3 regions of the Streptomyces sp. NPDC028308 genome follow, and region 3 is predicted to be linked to each of the others. Evidence: riboswitches for the same ligand, from Rfam matches in the RefSeq annotation. Region 3 holds a riboswitch; each other region holds the start of a gene.
What was found. Region 3 has a riboswitch for cyclic di-AMP ahead of ACZ4VA_RS32150 (M23 family metallopeptidase). Riboswitches for the same ligand answer to the same signal wherever they lie in the genome.

Region 1 (11,269 bases), on a different contig from region 3:
GCCGCGTGGCTGCCGGGCCGCCGGGCGGCGAGGATCCCGCCGGTCGCCGCGATGAGCAGCGTGCACGCCAAGGCGACCACCAAGTCCCTCGTCCTGCGCAACACCCTCGGCGCCCTCTTCTCGGCGGCGGGCGTCGCGGTGGTCCTGTACGCCACGACCATGGACGGCTCCGACGGCCAGGCCCCGATGGGTCTCGGCGCGGTCCTGCTGATCATCGGCGTCTTCGTCCTGACACCGCTGCTGTCCCGACCGCTGATCGCCGCGGCGGCGCCCGTGCTGCGCGTGTTCGGGGTGTCCGGCAAGCTGGCCCGGCAGAACTCCCTGCGCAACCCGCGCCGCACCGCCGCCACCGCGTCGGCGCTGATGATCGGCCTGACCCTGATCACCGGCATGACGGTGATGGCGGGCAGTCTGCAGAAGTCGATCGACAGGATGGCGGGCTCCGCGATCCGGGCGGACTACGTGGTGTCGATGGCGAACGGCAACAGCCTCTCGCCGGACGTGGAGAAGAAGCTCGCCGCGACCGACGGCGTCACCGCCACCAGCCCGCTGCGCAACGCGCTCTCGCGCGTCGACGGCAGGACCGAGAACCTGACCGGAGTCGACGGCCGGTCCATCGCGGACCTCACCGACCTCCCCGTCGAGGACGGCACCTTCGAGGTCGGCGGCACCCGGGTCGTCGTCGACGACAGCACCGCCGAGTCCCATCACTGGACGGCCGGCTCGCACTTCACGGTCTCCTACGAGGACGGGGCGCGCCAACGGCTCACCGTCGCCGGGGTCTACACGGGCAACGACCTCTTCCAGGGCGTGATGGTGGACACCGCCACGCTCGCGGCGCACCAGGACGACCCGACGGACATGCAGGTCATGCTGAAGACGTCCGGCGGGGCCTCGGGCGCGGCGAAGGACCGGCTGGAGGCGGCGCTCGGGGACAACCCGGCCGTCCTGGTGCAGGACAAGAAGGACATCTCCGAGGACATCGCGCAGATGTTCACGCTGATGCTGAACATGCTCTACGGGCTGCTCGCCATGGCGGTGATCGTCGCGGTCCTCGGGGTCGTCAACACCCTGGCCATGTCGGTCTTCGAGCGCTCGCAGGAGATCGGGATGCTGCGCGCGATCGGCCTCGACCGCAAGGGCGTCAAGCGGATGGTGCGGCTGGAGTCGCTGGTCATCTCGCTGTTCGGCGGTGTGCTGGGCATCGGTCTGGGCGTCTTCTTCGGCTGGGCGGCCGGTGAACTGCTGGGCACCAGGATGGCGACGTACGAACTGGTGCTGCCCTGGGTCCGGATGGGCGTGTTCCTGTTGCTGGCCGCCGTGGTCGGCGTCCTGGCCGCGCTGTGGCCGGCGCGCCGGGCGGCCCGGCTGAACATGCTGACGGCCATCAAGTCCGAGTAGCCGTAGGGCGGTCGGGCCCCGTCCGTTCCCGGACGGGGCCCGACCGCCGTACGCCGCCTCCGCTACGGCCGGGTCTTCCAGGTGCGGGCCCGCAGCGGCATGCCGGAGGTGCCGGGCTCGGGGGTGCGGACCGCCAGGACCTGGTTGACGCCGATGCGGTTGCGCTCGAAGGCGAGGGCGCTGGCCGCCATGTAGAGCCGCCAGACGCGGGCCCGCCCCGGGCTGGTGAGCCGCACCGCCCGCACCCACTGCGCCTCCAGGTTGGCGACCCACCGGCGCAGGGTGAGGGCGTAGTGCTCGCGCAGGGACTCGACGTCGCGGACCTCGAACCCGGCCCGCTCCAGCTGCGTCACGGTGGTGCCGACGGGGGCGAGCTCGCCGTCCGGGAAGACGTAGGCGTCGATGAACCGGTCGACGCTGTACGCCGACTCGTCCGTCTGCGGGCGGCGGGCGATCTGGTGGTTCAGCAGCCGTCCGCCCGGCTTGAGCAGGGCGTGCAGCACCCGGGCGTACTCCAGGTAGCGCTCGCTCCCGACGTGCTCGGCCATGCCGATGGAGGAGACGGCGTCGTACGGGCCGTCGGTGACGTCCCGGTAGTCCTGCACCCGGATCTCGACCCGGTCGGTCAGCCCTTCCTCCGCGACGCGCTTGCGGGCGTAAGCGGCCTGCTCCTGCGACAGCGTGACGCCGACGACGCTCACCCCGTACTCCCGGGCGGCGTGGACGGCCATCGAGCCCCAGCCGCAGCCGACGTCCAGGAGCCGCATGCCCGGCCGCAGGTCCAGCTTGCGGCAGACCAGGTCGAGCTTGTCGCGCTGGGCGCCCTCCAGGGTGCCGTCGTCCTCCCAGTAGGCGCAGGAGTACACCATGGACGGGCCGAGGACGATCTCGTAGAAGTCGTTGCCCACGTCGTAGTGGTGGCTGATGGCGCGCTTGTCGGTGCGTCTGGTGTGCAGGTGGCGGCGCCCGCGGACCTCCTCGGGAGGCGGCGCGGGCGGTCCGGCGGGGCCACCCATCCGCAGCAGGCCCCGGACGGCCGCGCGCGCGTCGGGGTCGCGCAGCGCCCCGCCGAGTCCCCTGGCCCCCTCACCGCGCTCCCACACGAGTCCGGCCATCACCTCCAGGACCGCGTAGAGGTCTCCCTCCACCGTGAGGTCCCCGGCGACCCAGGCCCGCGCGAGCCCGAGCTCCCCCGGTTTCCAGATCAGCCGGCGCAGCGCGCGGCGGTTCCTGATCACGAGGACGGGCCCGCCGGGCGGCCCCGCCTCCGAACCGTCCCAGGCGCGGATGCGAACCGGGAGCGGGGCTCCCAGCAACTGCTCGAAAAGGCTGTTCAGCCGCAGCGCGGCGTCGGGCATGGCCACACCTCCGTGACAACGGATCCCGGAACGTCCAACACCACGTAAACACCAACCGTCCCCGCTCGCAGTCCCTCACCCGCGTCACGGATCGGCAAAACAGATGTACGCACCATGCTTTGGGGCCGGGGCCGCGCGAACGGCGGGCGCTCGAGGGGCCTTTCGCCCCACCGCGCCTGGGAACGCCGAAGGGGCCTCCCGCACCACGGATGGCGGGAGGCCCCTTCGGGACGTTCAGCGACCGGAGGTCAGGAGGCCTTGGCCTTCTCCTCGGTCTTCGCCGGCGGAAGCTGGGCCTCCGCGGCCTGCGCGACGGCGGGTGCCGGCTTGGCGGCCTCGTAGAACTCCTCGCGCGGAGTCTCGATGGCGCCGAGCGAGACGACCTCGCGCTTGAGGAACATCGCGAGCGTCCAGTCCGCGAAGACGCGGATCTTGCGGTTCCAGGTCGGCATCGCCAGACCGTGGTAGCCGCGGTGCATGTACCACGCGAGACGGCCCTTGAGCTTGATCTTCATCTTGCCCATGACGATCATCGCGACGCCCTTGTGGAGGCCGAGACCCGCGACCGCGCCCTTGTTGGAGTGCGCGTACGTCTTCTGCGGGAAGCCCCGCATACCGGAGATCACGTTGTCGCCGAGGACCTTCGCCTGACGCAGCGCGTGCTGGGCGTTCGGCGGGCACCAGGCGTTCTCCACGCCGGCCTTGCGGGCCGCGACGTCCGGCACCTGGGCGTTGTCGCCCGCGGCCCAGATGTAGTCCGTGCCCTGCACCTGGAGGGTGGGCTGGGTGTCCACGTGGCCGCGCGGGCCGAGCGGCAGACCGAAGCGGGAGAGGACCGGGTTCGGCTTGACGCCGGCCGTCCACACGATGGTGCTGGAGTCGACCTCCAGGCCGTTCTTCAGGACCACGTGACCGTCGACGCAGGAGTCCATCGAGGTCGAGAGGTAGACCTCGACCCCGCGGCTCTCCAGGTGCTCCTTGCCGTACGCGCCGAGCTTGGGGCCGACCTCGGGGAGGATCTTGTCCGCGGCGTCGACGAGGATGAAGCGCATGTCCTCGCGGGACACGTTGTTGTAGTACTTGGCCGCGTCACGGGCCATGTCCTCGACCTCGCCGATGGTCTCGGCGCCCGCGAAGCCACCGCCCACGAAGACGAAGGTCAACGCCTTGCGGCGGACGTCCTCGTCGGTCGTGGAGTCGGCCTTGTCGAGCTGCTCGAGGACGTGGTTGCGCAGGCCGATGGCCTCCTCGATGCCCTTCATGCCGATGCCCTGCTCGGCGAGGCCGGGGATCGGGAAGGTGCGGGAGACCGCGCCCATCGCGATGACGAGGTAGTCGAAGGGCAGCTCGTACGCCTCGCCGACGAGGGGCGCGACCGTGGCGACCTTGCGGTCCTGGTCGATGGTGGTGACCCGGCCGGTGAGGACTTCCGCCTTCGGCAGGACGCGTCGCAGCGGGACGACGACGTGCCGAGGGGAGATGCTGCCGGCGGCGGCTTCGGGGAGGAAGGGCTGGTAGGTCATGTACGACCGGGGGTCGACGACCGTGACGGTCGCCTCTCCGTAGCGCATCTTCTTGAGAATGCGCCGAGCTGCGTACAGGCCTACGTACCCACCGCCTACTACGAGGATCCTGGGACGCTCCGTGGTGCTCATGCCATCGAGTATCCACCCGCCTCTGGGGGGTCGCTCGTGCGCCCCTTCACAAGCATGGGTGAGGCCTCTGCTACACTGCGCGGCTCACGTGACCCAGGTCATGCCGGATCGAGGGAACCACTGTCCACCGTTGACCGTTGTCAACACCGCGTGAGCTGCCACTCCGGGCCTTCGGACCCTCTGGACCAGCCCCTCGCCTCACATGCCGGCAACACCCCTGAAACGCTCCCGTGAGCACCCCTACCGGGCTGGTGAGCCCCCCGGAAGGGCCCATCGGGCCGAATCCGCGCCCATCGGGACCGATTCTCTTGTGAAGAACTTCACGAACTTTCCCGACGGCACGTCACGGCGGGGGTTCCCGGAGCCCTCTCGGCACGCTCATACGTTATCCGACCTGCTCAAGAGAGGCTACCGGCGAGTAGTAAAGACTCCCTCACCGGCGACCCCACCGCACTGCGAGGACACCGCCTCAGGCGACGGACCAGGCGATGCCGTCGAGGATGTCGTGCTCGCTCACCACGACCTCGTCCGCGCCCACGCGCTCCATGATCGCGAGCAGCACCAGCGCGCCCGCCCCGATGACGTCGACCCGTCCCGGGTGCACCGAGGGGATCGCCGCGCGCTCGGCGTGCGTCGAGGACAGCAGCCGCTCCGTGATCTCCCGGACGCGGTCGCGGGAGATCCGGGAGTGGTGGATCGCCGCCGAGTCGTACTCGGGGAGGTCCTGCGCGATCGCCGAGACGGTGGTGACCGAACCGGCCAGGCCCACCAGGGTGCGCGCCTCGTCCAGCGGGACCGTCCGCGCGGCCAGGTAGAGCGCGGCCTCGATGTCCGCCCGGATCGCGTCGATCTGAGCGGGCGTCGGCGGATCGGTGACGGTGCCGTCGTGCACGAGGTGCCGCTCGGTCATCCGTACGCAGCCGATGTCCACGGAACGGGCGGCGCGTACGTGGTCCTCGCCGACGACCAGCTCCGTGGACCCGCCGCCGATGTCCACCACCAGGTACGGCTTCGCCAGGTCGTCGCGCCCGGTCAGCTCCTTTGTCGCCCCGGTGAAGGAGAACTCGGCCTCCTGGTCACCGGTGATGACCTCCGGCTCCACCCCGAGGATGTCCAGGACCCCCCGGACGAACTCGTCGCGGTTCTCGGCGTCGCGCGAGGCGGACGTCGCCACGAAGCGCAGGTGTTCCGCGCCGTGCTCCTTGATGACGGCCGCGTACTCGCGGCAGGCCGCGAAGGTCCGCTCCAGCGCCTCGGGGGCGAGGCGCCCCGTCCGGTCGACACCCTGGCCGAGCCGGACGATGGTCATCCGCCGGTCCAGGTCAACGAGTTCACCCGTCGCCGGGTCCGCGTCGGCGACGAGCAGACGGATCGAGTTGGTACCGCAGTCGATGGCGGCGACCCTGGTCATGCGTTCGGTCTCCTGTCGTCATGGGTTCCCCCGGGGCCCGGATCTCACCACGAGGAGAGAGGGCTTTGATCTCACCGCGGGGGAGAGAGCGCCTTGCTCTCGCCGTGCGGGAGAGAGCGCTTTGATCTCGCCGTGCGGGAGAGATTTCAGCCCGTCCGGCGTTTGAGGACGAGGCCGTCCAGGCCGAACCCGCTTCCCCCGGGTGACCGGCTTCTCGCCGCGAGGGAGAGATTCTCAGCCCGTCCGGCGTGTGGGGACAAGTCCGTCCGGTCAGAAGCGGGTTCCCCCGGGCGGCCCGGATCTCGCCGCGAGGGAGAGATTCTCAGCCCGTCCGGCGTTTGAGGACGAGGCCGTCCAGGCCGATGCGGGGGTCCGGGGGCGGCAGCCCCCGGCAACGGCGTCCACAGGGACGGTCACCCCTCGGGAGAGTCGGCCCCGGCGACGGGGACCACGCACGTTCCCTTGCGCCACCACTCCGGCAGCATGGCGATCGCCTCGTCCCCGAGCGGGTTCACCCCGGGCCCCGCGGCCAGCGAGTGCGCCACGAGCACGTGCAGGCACTTCACCCGGTCCGGCATGCCGCCCGCGCTGGGGAAGCCCTCCAGGACCTCCATGGCGTCCCGGCGGGCGATGTAGTCCTCGTGCGCCGCACGATAGGCCGCCGCCAGCTCGGGATCGGTGGCCAGACGGTCCGTCATCTCCTTCATGACGCCGTTCGCCTCCAGCGTCCCGATCGCGGAGGCGGCCCGCGGGCACGTCAGGTAGTACGTGGTCGGGAACGGCGTGCCGTCGGGCAGGCGGGGCGCCGTCTCCACCACGTCGGGCTGCCCGCAGGGACAGCGGTGCGCGATCGCGCGCAGCCCGCGCGGCGGGCGACCGAGCTGCTGCTTGAAGGCCTCGACGTCCGCGTCGGTGGGCTCGGTGCGCGGGGTGGGCGGCGGGGGCGTTTCCATGCCGTGTGTCTTGTCTTTCTGGTCAGTTACCGGGCGGCGCGGTCGGACTTGTCCACGCCGTCCCAGACGTTGGCGTACCAGGGACGGGCAGCCGCCCCCTGGTCGGTGCGGGACTTCTTCACCGCGTCCGGGTCGATCACGATGTAGCCGGTCTCGCCCGGCATCACGTAGTGCAGCCGCTGCCGGATCTGCTGCTCGGCGTACGCGTCGTCCTTCCAGCGGGCCTTGAGGTCACGCAGCTCCTCGACCCGCTGCCGGGCCTCGTCCTGCTGCCGCTCCAGCTCGGCGACCTCGGCGCGCTGGGACACGTACTGCCTTATCGGGTACGCGAGCGCCACGACGAGGGAGCACAGGACCAGCGCCAGCAGAGCCGCACGGCCCGTCAGACGGGAGCGGTGGGCCTGCCGCCTGGTCTGGGAGCGGTAGACCCTGGCCGCCGTCTGCTCACCGAGCAGCCGCAGCCTGGTCGTGGTGGAGAACCGGTCCCGGTCCTTCACGGCCATGAATCCCGCCTCCCCGGCACAAGCCCGTCACGTGCGTACGTCCCCGCACACGGTACGGGACCGAGTACGGGGACGTACGTACGACGCTTCCTACGGGTCAGCCCTTGAAGCGCGGGAACGCCGAGCGGCCGGCGTAGACCGCGGCGTCGTCGAGAATCTCCTCGATGCGCAGGAGCTGGTTGTACTTGGCGACGCGGTCCGAGCGGGCCGGTGCGCCGGTCTTGATCTGACCGCAGTTCACGGCGACGGCGAGGTCGGCGATGGTGACGTCCTCGGTCTCGCCGGAGCGGTGGGACATCATGCACTTGAAGCCGTTGCGCTGGGCCAGCTCGACGGCGTCCAGGGTCTCGGTCAGCGAGCCGATCTGGTTGACCTTGACGAGCAGGGCGTTGGCGGAGCCCTCCTCGATGCCGCGGGCCAGGCGCTCCGGGTTGGTGACGAAGAGGTCGTCGCCGACGATCTGGACCTTGTCGCCCAGCTTGTCGGTGATGACCTTCCAGCCGGCCCAGTCGTCCTCGTACAGCGGGTCCTCGATGGAGACCAGCGGGTACGCGGAGACGAGCTCCTCGTAGTACTCGGTCATCTCGGCGGCCGAGCGGGACTTGCCCTCGAACTCGTACCTGCCGTCCTTGTAGAACTCGGACGCGGCGACGTCGAGCGCGAGAGCGATCTGCTCACCGGGGATGTAACCGGCCTGCTTGATGGCCTCGACGATGAGGTCGAGGGCGGCGCGGTTGGACTCCAGGTTCGGGGCGAAGCCGCCCTCGTCGCCGAGGCCGGTGGACAGACCCTTGGTCTTCAGCACCTTCTTGAGGGTGTGGTAGACCTCGGCGCCCCAGCGCAGCGCCTCGGAGAAGGACTCCGCGCCGATCGGCGCGATCATGAACTCCTGGATGTCGACGTTCGAGTCGGCGTGCGAGCCGCCGTTCAGGATGTTCATCATCGGCACGGGCAGCAGGTGCGCGTTCGGGCCGCCGAGGTAGCGGAACAGCGGCAGGTCGCTGGCCTCGGAGGCGGCGTGCGCGACGGCGAGGGAGACGCCGAGGATGGCGTTGGCGCCGAGCGAGCCCTTGTTGTCGGTGGCGTCCAGGTCGAACATCGCCTGGTCGATCAGGCGCTGCTCGGTGGCGTCGTAGCCGACGAGCTCCGGGCCGATCTGCTCGATGACCGCGAGGACGGCCTTCTCGACGCCCTTGCCCTGGTAGCGGTTGGGGTCACCGTCGCGCAGCTCGATGGCCTCGAAGGCTCCGGTGGAGGCGCCGGACGGAACGGCGGCACGACCCGTGCTGCCGTCGTCGAGGCCGACCTCGACCTCGACGGTGGGGTTCCCTCGCGAGTCGAGGATTTCCCGGGCTACGACGACGTCGATGGACGGCACGAGCATCTCCTTCTGGGATGTGACGCGGTTACGCGGAGCCCCTTGGCCCGCTGACTGCACGGAGCCGCGGTCGGCTCCGCGACATGAGCCTAACCGGCTCCGGGCGATCGGCCAGCCGGTCGACCACCCCATGGACAGAACCGAGAGTAAATTGTTTCCGAACGGAACAAAAACCTGTCCCGTACAGGCATCCGCGACGGAGCGGCGCGTCCGGCGCGGGCATGAAAAAGCCCCGCTCCGGTGCGTACGGGGGAACACGCACCGGAGCGGGGAGCCCGTGGGGACGGGGGCGGCCCTCACGGGGTCTCCATGGCGGAGCCCCCGCATGAGGGAGGGCCGTGACCGGGCCGTGCGCCCGGCGTCAGCCGGTGTCAGCTGAGGTGGAGCTGCTGACCGGGGAAGATGAAGTCGGCGTCGTCGACGATGTCCTTGTTCAGCTTGAACAGCTTCTGCCAGCCGCCCTTGACGTGCTTCTCCGCGGCGATGGAGCTCAGGGTGTCGCCCTTGACTACCTTGTACTCGCCGTCACCCTTCTCGACCTTCTTGCCGGTCGGGGTCTCGACGGTCTTCTTGGCGGTCTCCCGCTCCGAGGAACGCGAGGCGCGCTGGTCCTGGGACTGGGGCGCCTGCTGCTGCGGCTGGGCCGTGCTCTGCGAGCCGGTGTCGGCCGCGGCGCCGCCGCCGGTGGAGGCGCCGGACAGGCCGACGCCGCAGGTCGGCCAGGCACCCTTGCCCTGCGCCGCCAGCACCTTCTCGGCGACGGCGATCTGCTGGGACTTGGAGGCCTGGTCGGCGGTGGAGGCGTAGGCCGAGCCGCCGTAGGCGGACCAGGTGGAGGCGGAGAACTGCAGGCCGCCGTAGTAACCGTTGCCGGTGTTGATCGACCAGTTGCCGCCGGACTCGCACTGGGCGACGGCGTCCCACTCGGAGGTGGTGGCGGCGGAGGCGCTGCCGGCCGCCATCAGCGGGGCGGCGATGGCGACACCGGTGACACCGGCGAGCGCGGCGACACGGGTGGCCTTGGACGGGCGACGGTGCTTGGCCTTGTTGTTACGCAGCATGAAGTGATCCCCTCACCGACGCCTGCGAGGTGAGCTGTCGGGTTCGGGCGGGTGAGTGCCCGGTCGTGCGCACATGGCGCACGGCTTCACCCCAAGCCGTTCCCGGGTGTCTCACAACTCCCGGGCCCGGCACTTACCTTGGGTCCCCCGCTCCTGCCTACGGCGCTTGACGCGACGACTGTTCCCGGGCGGCCGCTGGCAGGATTCGGCGTTGCGACCGTCGGGGCCCGCTGTGGCGAGCGATCACGACCGTAGACACGCGACGGCCGGAATTTCAAAGACGATCAGGGCTTCTGAGACCCATCTCTCACTCTCACCAAACCGGACATTGCGGTGTGAACCATGACGTGAACTACCGCTGTTTTGTACCCGATTCGCCGCCTGACGACCGCTTAGTCTCCCGCGACCTCAAGGCTCTGACCGGGGAGGATGAGGTCCGGGTCGGAGCCGACCGTCTTCTCGTTCTCCGTGTACAGCTCGTTCCATCCGCCGTTGACCGCAAGGGAGTCGGCGATGCTCGTGAGACTGTCGCCGAGACGGACGGTGTACGAGCCCTCGGAGGTGTCGTCGGAGGCGCCCGAGTCGCGCGCGGCGTGGCGCCCCGCGGAGTCCTTCTGACGCCCGGCGTCCACTCCGGTGTCCGAGGTGCGCTCGGCGCTGGCGCCGCGGTGCTTGCCGGTGCCGGTGCCCTCGCTCGCGGGGGTGCTCGGAGTGGTGGAGGAGCCGCCGGTACGACCCGACTTGTCCGAGTCGTCAGCCTTTGCCTTGCCCTTGTCCGCGGTACCGGAGTCCCGCGACTCGCTCTCCTCCGGCGTCGGGGACGCGTCGGACTTCGCCGCCTTGCCGGACCCCGACGGGGAAGGCTTGGCGCTCGTGCCGCCGGTCGACAGACCGCCCGAACCGGACGAGTTACCCTTCGCGGACGAATCGGACGGGGAGGCGTCGGGGGACGAGGACGCGTCGTCGGCGACCCCCGTGTCGACCTCGACGGAACCCGAGTTCTTGCTGAGGCCGGAGAGCGGGCCGCAGGTGGGCCAGGCCGCCAGGCCCTGTCCGTCGAGCAGTTTCTCGGCGACGGCTATCTGCTGCGAGCGGCTCGCCTCGTCGGGGCTCGGCGCGTAGTCGAGGCCGCCGTACTTGTCCCAGTTCTCCTGGGTCATCTGGAGGCCGCCGTAGAACCCGTTGCCGTTGTCGGCACTCCAGGAGCCGCCGCTCTCGCACTCCGCGACCCGGTCCCACGTGGTGCCGTCGGCTGCGCTCGCGCCGGTGGCGCCGAGCAACGGGATGGCGATTGCCGATCCGGTGACGCCGGCCGCGACGATGATTGCCGGAGCCTGGCGGGGGCGACGGTGACGACCGTTCCCGGAGAGCATGCGGTGGGCCTTTCGGAGACAGCGGTGACAGACGCGACGGAAGATCCATCGCGTTGATGCGTGAACGTATCGGCACTCGAACGCTTGTCACAAGTCGATGCAGCGCAGATCACGTGAAGATCACAGTTTTGACGGTGTGTCATGTTTGACCGGGCACCACGCTCGCGCCGCCGAAG
Region 2 (8,140 bases), on a different contig from region 3:
CGGTGGCGTACGGGCTGGTCGACCGGGTCGTGCCGCGCCACCGGTCCTCGCGCCCCGCGACCGGCGGAAGGTGAGGCGCCGATGCTGCCGCCCGAACTGCCTCCCCTGCCCGCGCTGACCCGCGCCGAGGCGGAGCTGATCGACCGTTACCTCGACGTCGTCGACCTGCTGGGCCGGATCAATCCGGCCCGCCCCGGGGACACCTACCGCGGCCTGCGGGCCGCCCAGGCGCTGGTCGTGAAAGCCGCCGCACTGCGGGACGCGCTCACTCTGATGCACCAGCGGGGCGAGAGCGAGGTCCACGCGCCGACCCTGGCCCAGGCCCTGCGGGTCCTGGACGGTGAGCGGCGAGCGGCCAGGGTCACCCTGCCGCCCCCGGCGGACAACTGACGCACCCCCATCCCGGGCCGGTCCCCGCCGCCGGCGCGCGGTGTCCGGCCCGGGACACAAACGCACCAAAAGGCGTACCCCCCAACGGCGTAGACGCGCCCCCTTTTTCCAGCCCTCCCGAGTTGCGCAACGCGCGTACACCAAGGGCGGAATGAGGCGTTCCGCCGCAGGTGCGCGCATGGTCGACACCCCCAACCCCCGTTCGAAATGGGGGGTGTCCACCCGAACGGGTGAGTGGTGAGTAACCCCACAAATCCCCGGTTCCGTTCGGATTTTCCGACATCCATGAGTGAAGATCCCTCCGACGACAAGCCCCCGCCGCAGCGGCGGGGCGGTCCGGGCGGACGCCGAGTCCTGCCGCCGCCCGGATGACCGGTCGACAGAAGTGGATCGGCAGGAGTGGAGGACCCAGCACGACGGGCCGCCGGAGCAATCCGCGTGGTCCTTGGGGTGAAGCCGCACACCGCGGCCGGGCAACTTCGCCAGCCCGAATCCGACAGGTCATCCTTCACAGGCGGCTGACGAAGGGTTGCGCATGACTGCGCTCAATCGTGTCCCGTCGCTGTGGACCCGGGCCGGTACGGCCTCGGCCCTCACCATCGCCGCCGTCGGCGGCAGCCTCGTGGTCCCCGGCGTCGCATCCGACGCCGCCGCGGCCTCGACGGCGACGAAGGCACTCCAGATCGCGGCCTCCAAGAAGGGTGCTCCGTACAAGTACGGCGCGACGGGGCCGCGCCGCTTCGACTGCTCCGGGCTCACGCTCTACTCGTACAAGAAGGCGGGCAAGAAGCTGCCTCGTACGGCCGCGGCGCAGTACAACAAGACCCATCACGTCTCCGCCTCGCACCGCAAGGCCGGAGACCTCGTGTTCTTCCACTCGGGCCGGAACGTCTACCACGTCGGCATCTACGCCGGGAAGGGACGGATCTGGCACTCGCCGAAGACCGGAGAGGTCGTGAAGCTCACGAAGATCTGGACGAAGAGCGTCTGGTACGGCCGGGTCGGCTGACCCGCCCGTAGAGGGCGGCGGCGGTCGCCGTCGCCCTCCGAGGGCGTGACCGGGGCCGGAAGCGGATACACGTCCGTCCATGGCCGACCGACACCCTCACTCCGCGCGGAACGAGACGTCCCTGGAGCGCGCGGACCGCAACTTCGCCGAACTGCTCCAGGAACTGCGCGTCGTCCAGACGGGCGTGCAGATCCTCTTCGCGTTCCTGCTGACCCTGGCGTTCACCCAGCGGTTCCCGTCGCTCGACACGGTGCAGCGCGCCACGTACGTCACCACGCTGCTCCTCGCCGTGCTGGCCGCCGCCCTGTTCGTCGCGCCGGCCGCCCTGCACCGGTCGCTGTTCCAGCAGAACGCCAAGGCCACCATCGTGCGGGTCTCCTCCGCTCTCGCCTCCGCAGGGCTGTGCGTCCTGACGCTGGCCTTCACCGGCTCCGTGCTGCTCGTCGTGGACGTCACGCTGGGGCGGGGGGCGGGAATCGCCGCGGCGGCGGGGACGCTGGCCGTCTGCGTGACGCTGTGGGGCGTCCTGCCCAGGCTCGTAAGGCGCTCTCTGAGGGCGAAGGGGGCCCCGGTGGGCAAACAGGGGCAGGACGGGCCGATGGGGCGCCGGTGACGGCCCTGAGGGCCCCGGCGGCGGGGAGCGTCTCCGGACGGGGCGCGCGACGCGTACGCGGGGACGGCGTGGCCGGGTGCCGCGTCAAGGTTCCTGTCCCGCCGTGACCGGCTGGGCCGGGAGGGACCAAGGGAGCTCGATCGCGACCGTCTTGCCGCCCTCCCGGGTGGGCCGCACGCTCATCTTTCCGCCGCACTCGGCGGTGAGCCAGCGGATGATCACGAGACCGCGGCCGTTGTCCTGCTGGACGGCCGCGGGCAGCCGCTTCGGGAAGCGCGGGTGGCTGTCGGTGACGCCGATGCGCAGCTGCTCGTCGCGGTCGAGCACGACGTCGACGGTGAAGGTCGGGGACTGCCCGAGGGTGTGCTGGACGGCGTTGGTGGCGAGTTCGGACACGATCAGGCGTACGGTCTCGGCGATGTCGGAGTCACCCGGCAGACCCCACTCGGCGAGCACGCCGGTGACGTAGTTCCGGGCCGCGGAGACCGAGGCGGGATCGCTCGGCAGAGTGACGGATGCTTCCTGGTGATCTGCCATGGCGACGTCGTCCCTTTCCCACGGGACCCGTAGTCCGACACGGAGCGGATGGTTCGAGTACGGTCCCGGACTGGTGCTTCGCGCCAGACTGCCATCACCGCACGCCTCACGGGCGCCATCCACCAAGATATGCATATATCTGTCGCTCGAAGCGGTGAACTCTGCGGCGAGCGAACCCATTTGGCCGGGTCCCGGGCTCATCCTCTACCGTCGCCGTGAACGCCGCTCACCGGGCGGAAGGAGACGGCCATGCGACACGGTCCAGCGGTGCGGCGCCGCAAGCTGGGCGCCGAACTGCGCGCCCTGCGCACCCGGGCGGGACTCACGAGCGGCGAGGCGGCCCGGCTCGTCGGGTGGCACCAGTCGAAGGTGAGCCGGATCGAGACCGGCACCAGCGGGGCGAAGCCGCCGGACGTGCGCCGGCTCCTCGACGCCTACGGCGTGCAGAACCCCGGGCTGCGGGAGCTGCTGATCGGGCTGGCGGGCTCCGAGGGCGGCGGGCGCGACCACTGGTGGCACGCCTACCGCGGTGTACTCCCGCCTGCGTACCGGGACTTCATCAGTCTGGAGTCGCAGGCCAGCACCATGCGCACGCTGGAGACGTCCGTCGTACCGGGCCTGCTGCAGACACCCGAGTACGCCCGAGCGGTCACCCGGGCGGCCGTGAAGGGGCTGGAGGACGGAAAGCTGAACACGCTCGTGGAGGTACGGCTGGCCCGTCAGGACGTGCTGTGTTCGAATGCGCCGCTGGAACTGAGCGCCGTGCTCGACGAGGCGGTGCTGCGGCGGACGGTCGGCGGACCTGCGGTGATGGAACGCCAACTGGAACGGCTGCTGGAGGCGGCGCACCTTCCTCACGTGCGCCTCCAGGTCCTCCCCTTCGCGACCGGAGCCCACATCGGAATCACCGGGCCTTTCGTAATCTTCTCATTTCCGAACACTTCTGATCTGGATGTGGTTGTTCTTGACCACATGACGAGTAGCCTCCATCTCGAACGGAAAGAAGACCTCCAGGCCTATACGGAGGCCTTCAACACCCTTCGGATCCACGCCCTTTCGCCCGAGGAGTCCGTGGATTACATCGCCGCGATACGTGACGGCGCGTGAGGAGTCTTCATGTCCGCACTGCCTCGGTACGTACCTTCCAGCACGTCCCTGCACGGCGTGCGCTGGCTGCGCAGCAGCCGGAGCACCGGGATGAACAACTGCGTGGAGACCGCGCGACCGGGACCGGGCCCCTGGGCCGGGCTGGTCGCCGTCCGCGACTCGAAGAACACCGCGGGGCCCGCCCTGCTCTTCGCCCCGGCCGCCTGGGAGGGGTTCATCGCCGCCCTGGGCTGAGCCCCGCACCACCCGCCTCGCCGTACCGGGCTGGTCCCCGGGGCGTTCACCGCGTCCGGCTGATCACCCGTACGGCGTGCTCGATCTGTCCCTCGGCGAGGTCCGCGCGGGCGGTCAGCCGCAGGCGCGAGACACCGTCCGGCACGGACGGCGGCCGGAAGCAGCCGACGGCGAGACCCGCCTCCCGGCAGCCGGCCGCCCACGCCACCGCCCGCTCCGGGGACGGCGCGCGCACCGACACCACCGCGGCGTCCGGCCGGACCGCCTCCAGGCCCTCGGCCGTCAGCCGGGTGTGCAGGGTGCCCGCCACCCGCCGTGCACGTGCCGCCCGCTCCGGTTCACGGCGCAGCAGCCGCAGCGCCGCCAGCGCCGCGCCCGCCGCGGCCGGTGCGAGGCCGGTGTCGAAGATGAAGGTCCGGGCCGCGTTGACCAGATGGTCGATCACCGCGGCCGGTCCGAGGACCGCGCCGCCCTGGCTGCCCAGCGACTTGGAGAGCGTGACGGTGACGACGACGTCGGGCGCGCCCGCCAGACCGGACGCCTCCGCGGCACCGCGCCCGCCCTCGCCGAGCACGCCGAGGCCGTGCGCGTCGTCGACGACGAGACCGGCCCCGTACTCCCGGCAGGCGGCGGCGAGTCCGGCCAGCGGTGCCGCGTCCCCGTCCACCGAGAAGACGGTGTCCGACACGACGACGGCCGGCCCCTCGTGGGTGCCGAGCGCCTTGCGGACCGCGTCCGGATCGCCGTGCGCGACGACCTGTGTCGTGCCGCGGGCCAGCCGGCAGCCGTCGATCAGCGAGGCGTGGTTGCCCGCGTCGGAGACGATCAGCGAGCCGTGCGGCGCGAGCGCCGTGACGGCCGCGAGGTTGGCGGCGTACCCCGATGAGAAGACGAGCGCGGACTCGAAGCCGCAGAAGTCGGCCAGCTCCCGCTCCAGTTCGCCGTGCAGCTCCGTCGTGCCGGTGACCAGCCGGGAGCCGGTGGCGCCGCCGCCCCAGCGCCGCGCGGCCTCGGCCGCCGCCTCCGTGATCTCCGGATGGCGGGCGAGGCCCAGGTAGTCGTTGCTCGCGAGGTCGAGGAGCGGGGAGTCGGCGGGGCGCGGGCGCAGGGTGCGGACGAGACCCGCCCGGCGGCGGTGCTCCGCCTGCTCGTCGATCCACGCGAACGGCGATGCGGCCATGCTGGCGCCTCCGGGCCCTGATGAGGTCGTTTTGTGGACAGTGCACAGACCCTAGCCGCCCGGCTCGCCGCCCAGGATGTGGCAATACCCACACCTCGAACGGTCTCTGTTGTGCAAACTCTCCTTGGCCCCGGGCGGTCGCATAGGCAAGGATCGGACCTCATGGACCTGCTGAACACGCTGGTGGACAAGGGGCTTCGGCGCGAGCTGCCGACCCGGGACGAAGCTCTGGCCGTGCTGGCCACGTCCGACGACGAGCTGCTCGACGTGGTGGCGGCGGCGGGCAAGGTGCGCCGTCACTGGTTCGGCCGACGGGTGAAACTCAACTATCTGGTCAACCTCAAGTCCGGTCTGTGTCCCGAGGACTGCTCCTACTGCTCGCAGCGGCTCGGTTCGAAGGCCGAGATCCTGAAGTACACCTGGCTCAAGCCCGACGAGGCCTCGCAGGCCGCGGCGGCGGGCCTGGCGGGCGGCGCCAAGCGCGTGTGCCTGGTGGCGAGCGGGCGCGGTCCGACGGACCGTGACGTGGACCGGGTCTCCGACACCATCAAGGCAATCAAGGACCAGAACGAGAGCGTCGAGGTGTGCGCCTGCCTGGGGCTGCTCTCCGACGGGCAGGCCGAGCGGCTGCGCGAGGCGGGCGCGGACGCCTACAACCACAACCTGAACACGTCCGAGGGGACGTACGGGGACATCACGACCACGCACACGTACGCCGACCGCGTGGACACGGTGCAGAAGGCGCACGCGGCGGGACTGTCCGCGTGCTCCGGCCTGATCGCGGGCATGGGCGAGAGCGACGAGGACCTGGTCGAGGTCGTCTACGCGCTGCGCGAGCTGGACCCCGACTCCGTTCCGGTGAACTTCCTGATCCCGTTCGAGGGCACCCCGCTCGCCAAGGAGTGGAACCTGAGCCCGCAGCGCTGCCTGCGCATCCTGGCGATGGTCCGCTTCGTCTGCCCCGACGTCGAGGTCCGGATCGCCGGCGGGCGCGAGGTCCACCTGCGCACGATGCAGCCGCTCGCGCTGCACCTGGCCAACTCGATCTTCCTCGGCGACTACCTCACCAGCGAGGGCCAGGCAGGCAAGGCCGACCTGGAGATGATCGCGGACGCCGGCTTCGAGGTGGAGGGTGCGGGCGAGGTCACGCTGCCCGAGCACCGCGCGCCGGCCGGCGGGTGCGGTTCCCGGGAGAGCGCGGGCTGCGGCTCGCACGAGGGCGCGGGCTGCGGGTCGCACGCCGAGGCGGGCTGCGGGTCGCACGAGGGCGGCGGTGGCGGCGGTGTCTGCGGGTCGGCCGCCGCGCCGCAGGCGAGCGAGGCGCGGACCGACCTCGTCGCGGTCCGCCGACGGGGTGCCGGAACGGACCTCGCGCCCAATGCCTGAGCTGTCCGTGCCGGAACTGCTCGACCTGGACCGGCGGCACGTCTGGCACCCCTACGGTCCGATGCCGGGCCGTCAGACGCCGCTCGTCGTGGAGTCGGCGAGCGGCGTGCGGCTGCGGATGGCCGACGGTTCGGGCGAGCTGATCGACGGGATGTCGTCGTGGTGGTCGGCGATCCACGGCTACAACCACCCGGTCCTGAACGACGCGGTGCGCGGCCAGCTGGACCGGATGAGCCATGTCATGTTCGGCGGGCTCACCCACGAGCCCGCCGTGCGGCTGGCGAAGCGTCTTGTCGACATGTCTCCGGAGGGCTTGGAGCACGTCTTCCTCGCCGACTCCGGTTCGGTCTCGGTCGAGGTCGCCGTCAAGATGTGCCTCCAGCACTGGCGTTCGCTGGGCCGTCCCGGCAAGCAGCGGCTGCTGACCTGGCGCGGCGGATACCACGGCGACACGTGGCAGCCGATGTCCGTGTGCGATCCCGAGGGCGGGATGCACGAGCTGTGGCAGGGCGTCCTCCAGCGCCAGGTCTTCGCCGACGCGCCCCCGGCCGCGTACGAGGAGTCGTACGCCGAGCACCTGCGTGAGCTGATCGGGCGGCACGCGGACGAGCTGGCCGCGGTGATCGTGGAACCGGTGGTGCAGGGCGCGGGCGGGATGCGCTTCCACTCCCCCGAGTATCTGCGGGTGCTGCGCGAGGCGTGCGACGCCCACGACGTGCTGCTGGTCTTCGACGAGATCGCGACCGCGTTCGGCCGCACGGGCACGCTGTTCGCGGCCGAGCAGGCCGGGGTGACGCCGGATGTGATGTGCGTCGGCAAGGCGCTGACCGGCGGGTACGTGACGATGGCGGCGACACTGTGCACGGCGCGCGTCGCCGACGGCATCTCGCGCGGCGAGGTCCCGGTGCTGGCCCACGGGCCCACGTTCATGGGCAACCCGCTGGCGGCGGCCGTGGCGTGCGCCTCCATCGACCTGCTGCTCGGGCAGGACTGGCAGACCGAGGTCAAGCGCATCGAGACCGGCCTGCGCGACGGGCTCGCGCCGGCGGCGGAGCTGCCGGGGGTGCGGGACGTGCGGGTGCTCGGCGCGATCGGCGTGGTGCAGCTGGACCACGACGTCGACATGGCGGCGGCGACGCGGGCCGCCGTGCGCGAGGGCGTGTGGCTGCGGCCGTTCCGCGACCTCGTCTACACGATGCCGCCGTACGTCACCGGCGACGCGGACGTGAAACGTATCGCCCGCGCGGTGTGCGCGGCGGCACGGGAGGGATGACATGCGGGACACAGCGGTACTGGTGATCACGGGGACGGGCACGGAGGTCGGCAAGACCGTCACGACCGCCGCCGTCGCCGCCGCGGCGGTCGCGGCGGGCCGGTCGGTGGCGGTGCTCAAGCCCGCCCAGACGGGCGTGGGTCCGGACGAGCGCGGCGACGCCGACGAGGCGGCGCGCCTCGCTGGCGGCGTCACGACGCTCGAACTCGCCCGGTTCCCCGAGCCGTTGGCACCCGGCACGGCCGCCCGCCGGGCCGGCCTTTCGCCGGTACGGCCCGCTCAGGTGGCGGAGGCCGCGGCCAAGCTGGCCACCGAGCACGACCTCGTCCTGGTCGAGGGCGCGGGCGGTCTGCTCGTCCGCTTCGACGAGGCGGGCGGCACGCTGGCGGACGCGGCGCGGCTCCTGGACGC
Region 3 (11,269 bases):
CGAGCTCGAGTCGGGCAACCTGGACGCGGCCTGCGAGCAGGGCGTGCGGGCGGTCGAGGTCGCCGGGCGCATCTCCTCGGCCCGCACCACCGAGTACGTGAAGGACCTGCTGCACCGCCTGGAGCCGTACGGGGACGAACCGCGCGTGGTGGAGCTGCGGGAGCGGGCGCGGCCGTTGCTGATGGCTCCCGCGTAGCCTCGCGGTCCCGCCGCTCCTGCGCACCCGCGGGCACGGGGAGCGCGATCCGGGTTTGAGGGCATTGTCAGTGGCGCAGTGCACTATCGAAGCCGGGAGGTGAAGCGGGTGCGGCAACGGGTTGCATACGACTGCGACGTGCTGGTGACCGGCGGCGGGATCGTCGGTCTGTCGGCCGCGTACGCGATCTCGCGCGCCGCACCGGGCACGCATGTGATGGTGCTGGAGAAGGAGCAGGGCCCCGCCCGTCACCAGACGGGCCGCAACAGCGGGGTCATCCACAGCGGGGTGTACTACCGCCCCGGCTCCATGAAGGCGCGCTACGCGGTCCGGGGCGCCGCCGAGATGACGAAGTTCTGCGCCGAGTACGGCATCGCGCACAGCGTCACCGGCAAGCTGATCGTCGCCACCGACAAGGCCGAGCTGCCCCGCCTGCACGCCCTCGTCCAGCGCGGCCGGGAGAACGGCATCGCGGTCCGCGAGCTGGGCCCCGCCCAGATCGAGGAGTACGAGCCGGAGGTCCGCGGACTGGCCGCCATACACGTCGGGACGACGGGGATCTGCGACTACGTGGCCGTGGCCCGCCGGCTCGCGGAGTCCTCCGGCGCCGAGATCCACTACGGCGCGCGGGTCGAGCGCGTCGACCGGCGCCCCGACCTCGGCGTCGCCGTCCGGACGGCCGACGGCCGGATCGTCCGCGCGCGCGTGCTGGTCAACTGCGCGGGGCTGCACTGCGACGAGATCGCCCGCCTCGCCGGGGACGACCCGGGGATGCGGATCGTCCCGTTCCGTGGCGAGTACTACACGCTGGCCCGCCCGGAGCTGGTGCGCGGACTGGTGTACCCGGTGCCGGACCCGGCGTTCCCCTTCCTCGGGGTGCATCTGACCCGGGGCATCGACGCGGGCGTGCACATCGGCCCGAACGCGGTCCCCGCGCTGGCCCGCGAGGGGTACGGCTGGGGCACGGTCCACCCGCGCGAGCTGGCGGCGACCCTGGCCTGGCCGGGCTCCTGGCGGATCGGACGCCGCCACTGGCGGTACGGGGCCGGGGAGCTGCGCCGCTCGGTGTCGAAGGCGGCGTTCACCGAGGCCGTCCGGCGACTGCTGCCCGCGGTCACCCCGGACGACCTGATACCGGCCCCGGCGGGCGTCCGCGCCCAGGCGGTCCTGCGGGACGGGACGCTGGTGGACGACTTCCTCATCCAGGAGCGCCCCCGGACGGTCCACGTGCTGAACGCGCCGTCGCCGGCCGCCACGGCCTCCCTCCCGATCGGCCGGGAGATCGCCCGCAGAGCCCTCAAGGCGCTGTCCCAGCCCTGACCCTCCCGGCAACGGGCCGCGACCGTGCCCGCCCGGCCCCGCGGGCGCGTCCTCCCCGGCCCGCCCGGGAGCGGCCCGTCCCCGGGGCGGGAGGCGCCGGGAGCCGTCCGCCGTAAAATCGACTCACTGTGTCTGATTCCCTCAACTCCTCCGAAGAGCCCCGGCCCTCCGCGGCCGAGGGCTCGCCGCGCCCTTCCCGTGCCAAGGGCGAGCCCCGCTTCCCCGCCGGGCCGAAGCCCGATCCCGCCGGTTCGCACTTCGAGCGCCGGATCCGGAGCTTCCAGCCGCGGCGCAGCCGGGTGACGGCCGGCCAGGCGGACGCGCTCCAGCGGCTGTGGCCCAAGTGGGGACTGGACATCGACGGGCGCCCCCTCGACCTCGCGGAGCTCTTCGGCACCGACGGCCCCGTCGTCCTGGAGATCGGCTTCGGGATGGGCGAGGCCACCGCCCAGATGGCCGCCGCGGACCCGGACACCGGCATCCTGGCCGTCGACGTGCACACGCCCGGCCAGGGCAACCTGCTCAATCTCGCCGACCGGAACGGGCTGTCCAACATCCGGGTGGGCAACGGCGACGCGATCATCCTGCTCCGCGAGATGCTCGGACCGGACACCCTCGACGGACTGCGCGTCTACTTCCCGGACCCGTGGCCGAAGAAGCGCCACCACAAGCGCCGCATCATCCAGCCGGAATTCCTGACCCTGGCCGCGACCCGTCTGAAGCCCGGCGCCGTCCTCCACTGCGCGACCGACTGGGAACCGTACGCCGAGCAGATGCTCGACGTGCTGACCGCGCACCCGGACTTCGAGAACACCCAGCCGGACGGCGGTTACGCGCCACGTCCCGGCTTCCGTCCGCTGACCCGTTTCGAGGGCCAGGGACTGGACAAGGGCCATGTGGTGCACGACCTGCTGTTCCGCCGTGCGGAGCACCGGGCCGAGGACCGGAACGAACGCCAAGAGGAACACGCTGACCAACCCCCCGCCGGCGACTGAGGCACCGCACGGCCCCCACCGGGTGCCGTCGCGGGCAGCGCCCCTCCCTCGTTAGGGTCGATGCCGTGGCCACCTTTCCTCCGTACCCGACGTACCCCACCGGCTCGGCCGACGGTGCGCTGCGGCATGCGCACTGGTGGCAGCACAGATGGGTGCGTTACGGCGCCCTGGTCACCCTGCTCGCGCTCTCCGGACTGGTCATCCTCGCGCTGGTCCGCCGGCAGACCGGCACCCAGGGCTTCCTGGTGGGCCTCGGCCTCGCCGTGCTGCCGGTCCCGCTCCTGCTGGCCGCGTTCCGCTGGCTGGACCGCGTCGAACCGGGCCCCTGGCGGAACCTGCTCTTCGCCTTCGCCTGGGGCGCCTGCGCGGCGGCGCTGATAGCGATCGTCGCCAACAGTTTCGCGACCCGGTGGATAGCGACAGCGACCGCTGACCCGTCCGGCGCCGACACGCTCGGTGCCACCGTCATAGCGCCCGTGGTGGAGGAGTCCGCGAAGGCGGCCGCCGTGCTGCTGGTCTTCCTGTTCCGCAGACGGGACTTCACCGGGATCGTCGACGGGGTCGTCATAGCCGGGGTGACCGCCACCGGCTTCGCCTTCACCGAGAACATCCTCTACCTCGGCAACGCCTTCGGCACCGACCAGCTCAACGGCGGCCGGGGCCTGGCGTCGGTGACCGCGGCAACCTTCTTCGTGCGCGTGGTGATGTCCCCGTTCGCGCACCCGCTGTTCACCGTCCTCACCGGCATCGGCTTCGGCATCGCCGCGCTGTCCGCGGACCGCCAGCGCCTGCGCCGGGTGCTGCTGCCGCTGTCCGGACTGCTGCTGGCCATGGGCATGCACGCGGTGTGGAACGGCTCCTCGTCCTTCGGCGAGTACGGCTTCTTCGCGGTCTACGCGGCCTTCATGGTCCCCGCGTTCGGCCTGCTCACCTGGCTGGTCATATGGACGCGCCAGCGGGAACTGCGCACCGTGCGCGCGGAGCTGCCCGCGTACGCCGTGGCGGGCTGGCTGACGGCGCCCGAGCCGTTCGTCCTGGGGTCCATGCGGGCGCGGCGTTTGGCTCGCGACTACGCCGCTCACCATTTCGGCAAGGCCGCCGCCCGGTCGGTCGCCGAGTACGAGTCCTACGCGACCTCGCTGGCGTTCCTGCGGCACCGCGGGCGCGCCGGCCGCGCGAGCGCCGACTTCGTCGTACGGGAGAGGGAGCTGCTGCACGAGCTGTGGCGGCGCCGGGAGGTAGCCCGGCCCTCCCTCGCGTACGCGGCCCGGGCGTCCGCCCCCGCGGTCGTACCGCCCTGGCCACCGCTGTACGCGCCGCCGCCCGTCCACCCGTACGCCGGCCCCCCGTCGGCGTACCCGGCGCCCCACCCGGGCCACGACCCCTACGGCGCGTACAACCCGTACCGCTCGTAGCGCGACCGGGGCGGAGCGACCGGCGGGACCTGTCTAGGGTCTGTCGTTTGGATCAGGCCGGCCGTGACGGACGGTTCGTCCCGGCCGACCCGAGCGGGGTCTGGTGCGTGCAGCTGCAAGGCGGAGGAGGGAGTCGAAGCGATGGGGGTCCCCCCGCTCGAGCGGAGCCGAGAGTGGGGGAGTCGGCGACCGACGACAACGCCGCAGATGTGCGTGCCAGACCCCGCGACACCGGCCTGATCCAAACGACAGGCCCTAGGCGGACGCCTGCGTCAGCGTGGCCAGCTCCGCGTCCGTCAGGGTCAGGTCGGCCACCCCGAGGAGCGCCGGGAGCTGCTCGACCGTCCGGGCGGAGGCGAGCGGCGCCGCCACCGTCGGCCGGTCGGCGAGCCAGGCCAGGGCGACCGTGGCCTGCGGGACGCCCCGGGACCCGGCGATCTCGTCGAGCGCGGCCAGCACCCGCGTCCCGCGCTCGGTCTCCAGGTGCTTGCCCGCGCCGGCGGCCCGCGCCGAGTCGACCGTCGTACCCGGGCGGTACTTGCCGGTGAGGAAGCCGGAGGCCAGGGCGTAGTACGGGACGGCGGCGAGGCCGGAGCGGGAGGCGATCTCCTGGAGCGGGCCCTCGTAGGTGCGGCGGGAGACGAGGTTGTAGTGCGGCTGGACGGCGACGTAGCGGACCAGGCCCTCGCGGTCGGAGAACTCCAGGGACTCCTGGAGCCGTTCGGGCGAGATGTTGGAGGCCGCGACGGCGCGCACCTTGCCGGCCCGCACCAGTTCGTCGAGCGTGCCGATGATGTCCTCGACGGGGACCGAGGGGTCGTCGTAGTGCGTGTAGTACAGGTCGATGTAGTCCGTGCCCAGCCGGCGCAGCGAGGCGTCGGCGGCGGCCCTGAGGGTGTCGGGCGCCAGCCCCTTGTACGCGGGGTGCGCGCCGGCCTTGGTCGCGAGGACGATGTCGGAACGGTTGCCGCGCGCGGCGAACCACCGGCCGATGACGGTCTCCGACTCGCCGCCCTCGTTGCCGGGAGCCCACGAGGAGTAGGTGTCCGCGGTGTCCACGAAGTTGCCGCCGGCCGCCGCGTAGGCGTCCAGCACGGCGAAGGACTGCGCCTCGTCGGCGGTCCAGCCGAAGACGTTGCCGCCGAGGGCGAGCGGGAAGACCTCGAGGTCTGACGGGCCGAGCTTGCGGAGAGAAGTCATGGACGATTTCAACATCGTCCGCGGTACCGCCTATTCCGCGAGCCCGGCCGGCGGACCTACGGGTTGAGGCCCTTGCTCTGCAGCCACGCCATCGGGTCGATGCCGGTGGCGGCGCCGCCCGCGTGGACCTCCATGTGCAGGTGCGGCCCGGTCACGTTGCCGGTCGCGCCCACCCGTCCGATGACGTCACCGGTGGCGACCTTCTGGCCCACGCTGACGCTGATGGACGACTGGTGGCAGAACCAGACCTCGGTGCCGTCCTCCAGGGTGAGGATGGTGCGGTAGCCGTACGAACCGGCCCAGCCCGCCTCGGTGATGGTTCCGGTGTGCACGGCCTTGATCAGCGTGCCGGTGGGCGCCGCGAAGTCGAGGCCGGTGTGGTAGCCGGAGGACCACATGGAGCCGGAGTCACCGAAGCGCGAGGTGAGCGTGTACGAGGAGGTCGGCAGCGCGTAGCTCTTGGCGAGCTCCGCGAGGCGCTCCGCCTCGGCCTTCTCCTTGGCCTCCTGCTCCGCCTTCTTCTTGGCGGCGGCGGCCTTGGCCTCGGCCTCGTCCTGGGTCTTGGCGGCTTCCTCGGCGGCCTTCTTCACGGCGGCGGCCTGAGCCGCCTCGGCGGCCTTGAGGTCGACCTGGTCCTGCTGCGACTCGGCCTGCTGCATGATGCGGGCGCGCAGGGCCTCGCCCGCGTCGGTGGTGCCTCGCGCGGTGTCCGAGTTGGTCAGTCCCGCGGTGGTGAGCGGGGTGGCCGAGCCCTTCGGTGCGCCGGCGTCGGAGCCGTCCGATATCAGGCCCTTGGCCGAGTCGGCGACCGATGACAGGTCGGGCATCGAGATGGACACCGGCGGCTTGCCGCTCTGCGCGGTGGCCATGCCGCCCGCGCCGACGGCGGCGATGACGCCTACGCCGAGGACGGTGGAGCTGCGGGCGAGTCCTCCGCCGCGCTGCTTGGAGACGCGGTGCCGGCCACGGACGGGACGGACGGAATCCTCGGTGGGATTCCACTCCTCCCAGGGGCCCTCGTCGTTGCCGCGGCCGTAGCCGAAGGTGTTGCTCTGCTGGTCACTCGGCGCGAACGAGGTTGACTGGGCAGGCCGGTTGGACGCCACGTGGGCGCGCTCCTTTCCTTCCTTCTCGCCTACCGGGTTAGCTGACGGGTTCGGAGCAGGAAGGTCTCCTACGCGCGTCGACCAGGGTGCACCGCACCGCGGAAGACGCTCGATTCACCCCAAGTTGGTGGTTCCCCGGTTCCCTTGCGGGATTCGGCGCGTGCGCACGGAGCCATCTCTTGTGACGGCTGGGACGACCGCGCTGCGTTATCGAACGTTAATAGACTCGGGTCCCGTATTCCAAGCTGTTCCGACTGATCATTAACGTCTTCGTCACGGACTTACGGGTCACGGGCGGTGAAAACCGGGCGAGTTGACCCTGCGGGCTAAACCTCATTTTCGCTGACGGTTCGTCAGTTGTTATGCGCAGCGGTGCTACTCGATCACTCGCGGTGACCTCGGCCCCTTCTCCCGCCCCGGTGACTCACGGCCGCCGTACGGCCAGCAGCGCCAGATCGTCCGTCGTCCCGTCTCCCGTGTGCCGGTGCACGTCCTTGATGAGGGTGTCGAGCAGCGCGTCCGGGTCGCGGAAGACCCGTCCCGCGAGACGGGCCGCGGGGTCGTAGAAGCGGCCCTCCGGGTCGCGCGCCTCCGACAGCCCGTCCGTGTAGACGAGGAGCGTCGCCCCGCCCGGGAACGGCACCACGGCGGCACGGTCGGGCCAGGTGCCCAGCTCGCCCATCCCGAGCGGCAGCGCGGAGTCCGGCCCCTCCAGCGTGCGCAGGGTGCCGTCCGCGTGCAGGAGCAGCGGCGGGGGATGGCCGCGGTTGACGACGCGCACGAAGCCGTCCCCGTGCGGGACCTCCGCGAGAACGGCGGTGGTGAACCCCTCGAAGGCGTCCAGCCCGTCGCGCCGCGTCCCCTCGCGCGCCAGCGCCCGTTCCAGCCGCTGGGCGACCGCCTCCAGCGTCGGCTCGTGCTCGGCCGCCTCACGGAACGCCCCGATGACGACGGCGACGGCCGTCACCGCGCCCATTCCCTTGCCCCGCACGTCCCCGACGACCAGCCGCACCCCGTACGGGGAGTCCTGCACCGCGTACAGGTCGCCGCCGATGAACGCGTCGGCCTGCGCCGCCTCGTAGCGCGCCGCCACCTCCAGCCCGCCGATCCGTTCCTCCGGGCGCGGCACCACGGCGCGCTGGGCGGCCTCGGCGATCTCGCGGGCGGAGGCGAGCCGCCGGTCGGTGCGGCGGACGAGCATGTTGATGAGCACGGCGAGGACGGTGACGGTCGCCACGGTGACCAGCTCGGTGACCGCCTCCGCGTGCGCGACGATGCCGAGGTCGACGTGCACGGCGAGGACGGCGGCGACCGTGGCGAGGCCGGTGAGGACCGTGCCGCGCAGCGAGAGCAGCGGCGCGGCGACCAGGGGCGCGGCCGTGAAGAAGGGGGCGGCCGTGAACTGCGACGGGGTGAGGTAGTCGTAGAGGACCCCGGCGACGATCAGCAGCGCGGGCAGGGCGCGCACCACGGTGCGCGCGTACGAGATCCGGCGGGCGGGCCGCTCCGGGGCGGGCGGTGACGGGACGCCCAGTCCGGGATCGGGCACCGGATCGCCGGGCAGCCGTCCCCCGGCCCGTTCGCGCCCTCCGGGAAGCGGTTTCCGGCCGCCGTCCACGAGGCCCGCTCCGAGGTCCGGCCCGCCGCCGGGCACGCGGTCACGGGGGTCTGGCGCGGCCCGGTCGTCGGCGTCGGAGAACCGGCCGCCGGCCCCGCCGGACCCCGGTTCCTCCGGCCGTCGCGCGCCACCTCGCTGCCCCACCCGTCCAGGCTTCCCGCCACGGGGGCGGGCGGCGACCGGTGTGGACCGACCGGATGACACCGATGGGAGCGCCGGCGGGCCCGGCCCGGGAAACGACTCAGGGCCGGAACTCGATGATCCGAGTTCCGGCCCTGGGCCTTCAGTAGCGGGGACAGGATTTGAACCTGCGACCTCTGGGTTATGAGCCCAGCGAGCTACCGAGCTGCTCCACCCCGCGTCGTTGAGACCAGTGTACGCCATCGGCGGGGGCGCGGACGCACGCCTGCACCCGGCCACCCCCGCGACCTGCGAATTCGGCTCCTGCCGGGGGTCAGGCGGCCGGGTTCCCGGCGTGGGTCAGGGTCTCCCAGGACACGAACAGATCGTCCGTTCCGGCGGGCCGGGTCCGTTCGACGAGCTTGCGGGCGGCCGGGACGCGGACGTCGAGCCGGCCCTCCAGGTGGTTGAGGGCGACCTCCATGTCGGGCCCCATGTCGCGGTCGACCTTGCCGCCGCACAGCCAGCCGGGCGGCGTCTCGCCCAGCTGGTAGCGGGCGTGGAAGGTGAGCGCCGCGCGCAGCCGGTCCTCGACCTCGCGGTACAGGTCGACGCCCTGGTGCCAGGCGGTCTCGGCGATGTGGGCGGTGGCGGCGAGCGCGTACCCCACGTGCTTGAAGTTGCGGCAGGTCTCCTGCGCGACCCCGTCCGTGTAGCGCTTCTGCCCGAACCAGTACGTCGTCATCTTCTGCGGGGTGTCCACCGTGCCGCCCGCCGGGGCCATCGGCAGCTGCCCGTCCTGACGCAGGTAGAAGTAGGCGGGGACGCGCTGCCGGAAGCGCGCGAGCGCGGCGTCGAAGGCCCGGTGGTCGTCGAGGAAGACGGCGATGCCGATGGCGGCGTCGGTCATGACGAGGTCCCAGTTGCCGTTGAAGTCCGGGACCGGCTTGGTGACTTCGGGCTGGTACACCGTCCGCAGCATGCGCCGGAACCGCTCGACGCCCGCCGCCGGCCAGTGGGCCTTCGTGTGCCGCACGATCTCCCCGGCGCGGGCCCAGGTCGATCCCGCCCAGGCGGTCTGCAGTCCGGCGTTGGCCTCGGTGTGCCGCCGCACCCGGTCCGACCAGGCGTCCATGATCTCGATCGCCTTGGCCGCGTGCTCCGGCCGGCCGGTGACGCTCCACAACAGGGCCTGGGTGTACGCCGCGATGGCGTCCTCGCGCTCCTCGACGCAGCCGCGCCCGGCCCGGGTGTCGGGCGGGCACGCCACGGTCGCGTACGGCTTGGCCTGCCACTTGTACGACCCGTAGCGGCTGTCCCGCATGCCGAGGAACGCGCTCACCCACGGCTGCTCGCCCTGGTCCACGTGCCGCCGCACGTTGTCCAGCTGCTCCCGGCTGACCAGCACTCCGGGGTGCTCGAACGCCCCGTCCTCGGGCCGCGCCCGCACCGCCGAGCGCGCGTGCGAGGACGTCCCGCAGGACGCCAACAGCCCCATCAGCAGCGGTGCGAGCAGCACCGCCGTCACCCGCCGCCCCACTGAACGCATCGCCTCGACCTCCGGGTCCGCCGCATCGACTCCCTCGCAGCCTGACCCCTCGGCCGCCCGCCCGCAGGATGGCTTAGCCCGTCCGGCAGGCGGCCCCGGTCACGCGGCGGGCGGCAGCAGGTGCCGGTTGGGCGCCTTGGCCGCCTCCTCGTACTCCGGCAGTACGACGACGTCGGCGCCGCCCGCCGTCAGGACCCCGCTGCCGTCGGCACCGGCGACGAACGTGTCGGGCTCCCGCCAGGCGGTGACGACGCGCCGCACCCCGGCGTCGAGGATCAGCCGGGCGCAGGGCGCGGGCCGGGACGCGCGGCGGGCGCAGGGCTCCAGGCTGCTGTAGACGGTGGCGGTGGCCAGGCGCGGGTCCGCCGGGTCGGTCCTGGCGAGGGCGGCCTCCTCGGCGTGCTCCACCGGGTCGCCCTGGCGCGAGTACCCGCGGGAGATCTCGGTGCCGTCCGCCGCGACGACGACCGCGCCGACGCTGAAGGCGGTCTCCGAGGGCGGGCACTGGGCGGCCAGTTCGCAGGCCAGTGCCAGCCAGCGCCGGTCGGCGGCGGTGGCGAGCGGTCCGGTGCCGGGGGCGGTGGGGACGTAGCGCATGAGGACGACGTCCCCGACCGGCCGGGTCTCCACCAGGCTCATCCGTCCAGCCGGGTAGGGGCCGGGGCCGAACATGCGGGGTGCGTCGGGCTCGCCCACGAGGAGCGGGGCGAGGACCAACTGCAGTTCGTCTGCGAGGCCCTGACGCAGCAGCTGGGTGTGCACCCGGCCGCCGCCCTCCACCATGAGCCGCCGGACACCGCGTACGTCGTGCAGGTGCTCCAGGACGGTCCGCCAGTCCAGTTCGGGGCCGGCCGCGACGATCTCGACGCCGAGTCCGTGCAGCGCGGCGGCTGCCCGGGCGGCCCCCGTGTCCGTCGTGTAGACCGTCTTGTCGCCGCCGGTGTGCCAGAACCGCGCCGCGGGGTCGAGGTCGCCGGACCCGCTGACCGTGACCTTGAGCGGGTACTCCGGGCGCCCCGCGTCGAGCCGCGCCCGCCGCCGCTCGGCCGAGTTCACCAGCAGCCGGGGGTTGTCGGCGCGGATGGTGCCCGCGCCGATCAGGATCGCGTCGCTGGACGCCCGTACCTCGTCGACCCGGTCGAAGTCGGCCGGCCCCGAGAGCAGCAGGCGGTCGGGCCCGGTGTCGTCCAGGAAGCCGTCCAGGGAGACGGCGGCGGACAGCAGGACGTGGGGGTGGGGCATGGGCGCACTCTCCGGCTCCGAGCGCTCGGCTCGTGGTGGTTCGGGTCAACGACAACAGCGCCCCACCCGGCCGAGGCCGCGTGAGGCGCTGTGCGTGGTAGACCCTGTGGGACTCGAACCCACAACCAATGGATTAAAAGTCCACTGCTCTGCCAATTGAGCTAAGGGTCCACGCAACGGCTCGCGCCGATGCATCCCCGAGCATAGCCGGACGCGGCCGGGACTCCGATCGGGTATCGGTGACCCGGCCGCGCCGGGGGGTCTGAAGTGGGCGGGAAGGGTCAGGGATCGACCGGTTCGGGTGCGCCCGCACGGGCGGCCTCACGGGCGATGGTGCGTTCGTGGCCGGGGTTGAGGAACCAGTGGCGGGCCGAGACCAGCCACCAGGTCGCGGCGAAGCCGAGGACGACGAGGACCGCGACCGGGGCGTAGTTGAAGGTCTCCCAGGTGACCGGCGAGACCTGCGGCAGCATGAAGAGGACGGTGATGACGGCCACCCAGGCGACGG

Region 1: another riboswitch for cyclic di-AMP. It lies ahead of ACZ4VA_RS23510 (transglycosylase family protein); the one in region 3 lies ahead of ACZ4VA_RS32150 (M23 family metallopeptidase).
Region 2: another riboswitch for cyclic di-AMP. It lies ahead of ACZ4VA_RS13095 (C40 family peptidase); the one in region 3 lies ahead of ACZ4VA_RS32150 (M23 family metallopeptidase).

The regions. Positions count from the first base shown of each region.
Region 1 covers NZ_JBVHTO010000010.1:85,155-96,423, forward strand. The annotation lists gene ACZ4VA_RS23475 (ABC transporter permease) at 1-1,401, shown strand, start outside; gene ACZ4VA_RS23480 (class I SAM-dependent methyltransferase) at 1,464-2,759, opposite strand; gene ACZ4VA_RS23485 (NAD(P)/FAD-dependent oxidoreductase) at 3,008-4,414, opposite strand; gene ACZ4VA_RS23490 (Ppx/GppA phosphatase family protein) at 4,884-5,825, opposite strand; gene ACZ4VA_RS23495 (DUF501 domain-containing protein) at 6,239-6,778, opposite strand; gene ACZ4VA_RS23500 (FtsB family cell division protein) at 6,805-7,281, opposite strand; gene eno (phosphopyruvate hydratase) at 7,379-8,665, opposite strand; gene ACZ4VA_RS23510 (transglycosylase family protein) at 9,031-9,720, opposite strand; cyclic di-AMP (ydaO/yuaA leader) riboswitch at 9,725-9,895, opposite strand; gene ACZ4VA_RS23515 (LysM peptidoglycan-binding domain-containing protein) at 10,113-11,093, opposite strand.
Region 2 covers NZ_JBVHTO010000005.1:115,169-123,308, reverse strand. The annotation lists gene ACZ4VA_RS13105 (ATP-dependent Clp protease proteolytic subunit) at 1-74, shown strand, start outside; gene ACZ4VA_RS13100 (hypothetical protein) at 82-390, shown strand; cyclic di-AMP (ydaO/yuaA leader) riboswitch at 758-922, shown strand; gene ACZ4VA_RS13095 (C40 family peptidase) at 926-1,399, shown strand; gene ACZ4VA_RS13090 (DUF6328 family protein) at 1,479-2,012, shown strand; gene ACZ4VA_RS13085 (ATP-binding protein) at 2,097-2,549, opposite strand; gene ACZ4VA_RS13080 (helix-turn-helix domain-containing protein) at 2,799-3,656, shown strand; gene ACZ4VA_RS13075 (DUF397 domain-containing protein) at 3,666-3,890, shown strand; gene ACZ4VA_RS13070 (8-amino-7-oxononanoate synthase) at 3,937-5,070, opposite strand; gene bioB (biotin synthase BioB) at 5,233-6,456, shown strand; gene ACZ4VA_RS13060 (adenosylmethionine--8-amino-7-oxononanoate transaminase) at 6,449-7,729, shown strand; gene bioD (dethiobiotin synthase) at 7,731-8,140, shown strand, end outside.
Region 3 covers NZ_JBVHTO010000015.1:17,070-28,338, forward strand. The annotation lists gene ACZ4VA_RS32125 (MFS transporter) at 1-196, shown strand, start outside; gene lhgO (L-2-hydroxyglutarate oxidase) at 305-1,516, shown strand; gene trmB (tRNA (guanosine(46)-N7)-methyltransferase TrmB) at 1,645-2,511, shown strand; gene ACZ4VA_RS32140 (PrsW family intramembrane metalloprotease) at 2,577-3,926, shown strand; gene ACZ4VA_RS32145 (aldo/keto reductase) at 4,182-5,126, opposite strand; gene ACZ4VA_RS32150 (M23 family metallopeptidase) at 5,183-6,232, opposite strand; cyclic di-AMP (ydaO/yuaA leader) riboswitch at 6,244-6,401, opposite strand; gene ACZ4VA_RS32155 (PP2C family protein-serine/threonine phosphatase) at 6,657-7,994, opposite strand; tRNA gene ACZ4VA_RS32160 (tRNA-Met) at 8,138-8,211, opposite strand; gene ACZ4VA_RS32165 (alginate lyase family protein) at 8,305-9,519, opposite strand; gene ACZ4VA_RS32170 (dihydrofolate reductase family protein) at 9,619-10,761, opposite strand; tRNA gene ACZ4VA_RS32175 (tRNA-Lys) at 10,857-10,932, opposite strand; gene ACZ4VA_RS32180 (amino acid permease) at 11,043-11,269, opposite strand, start outside.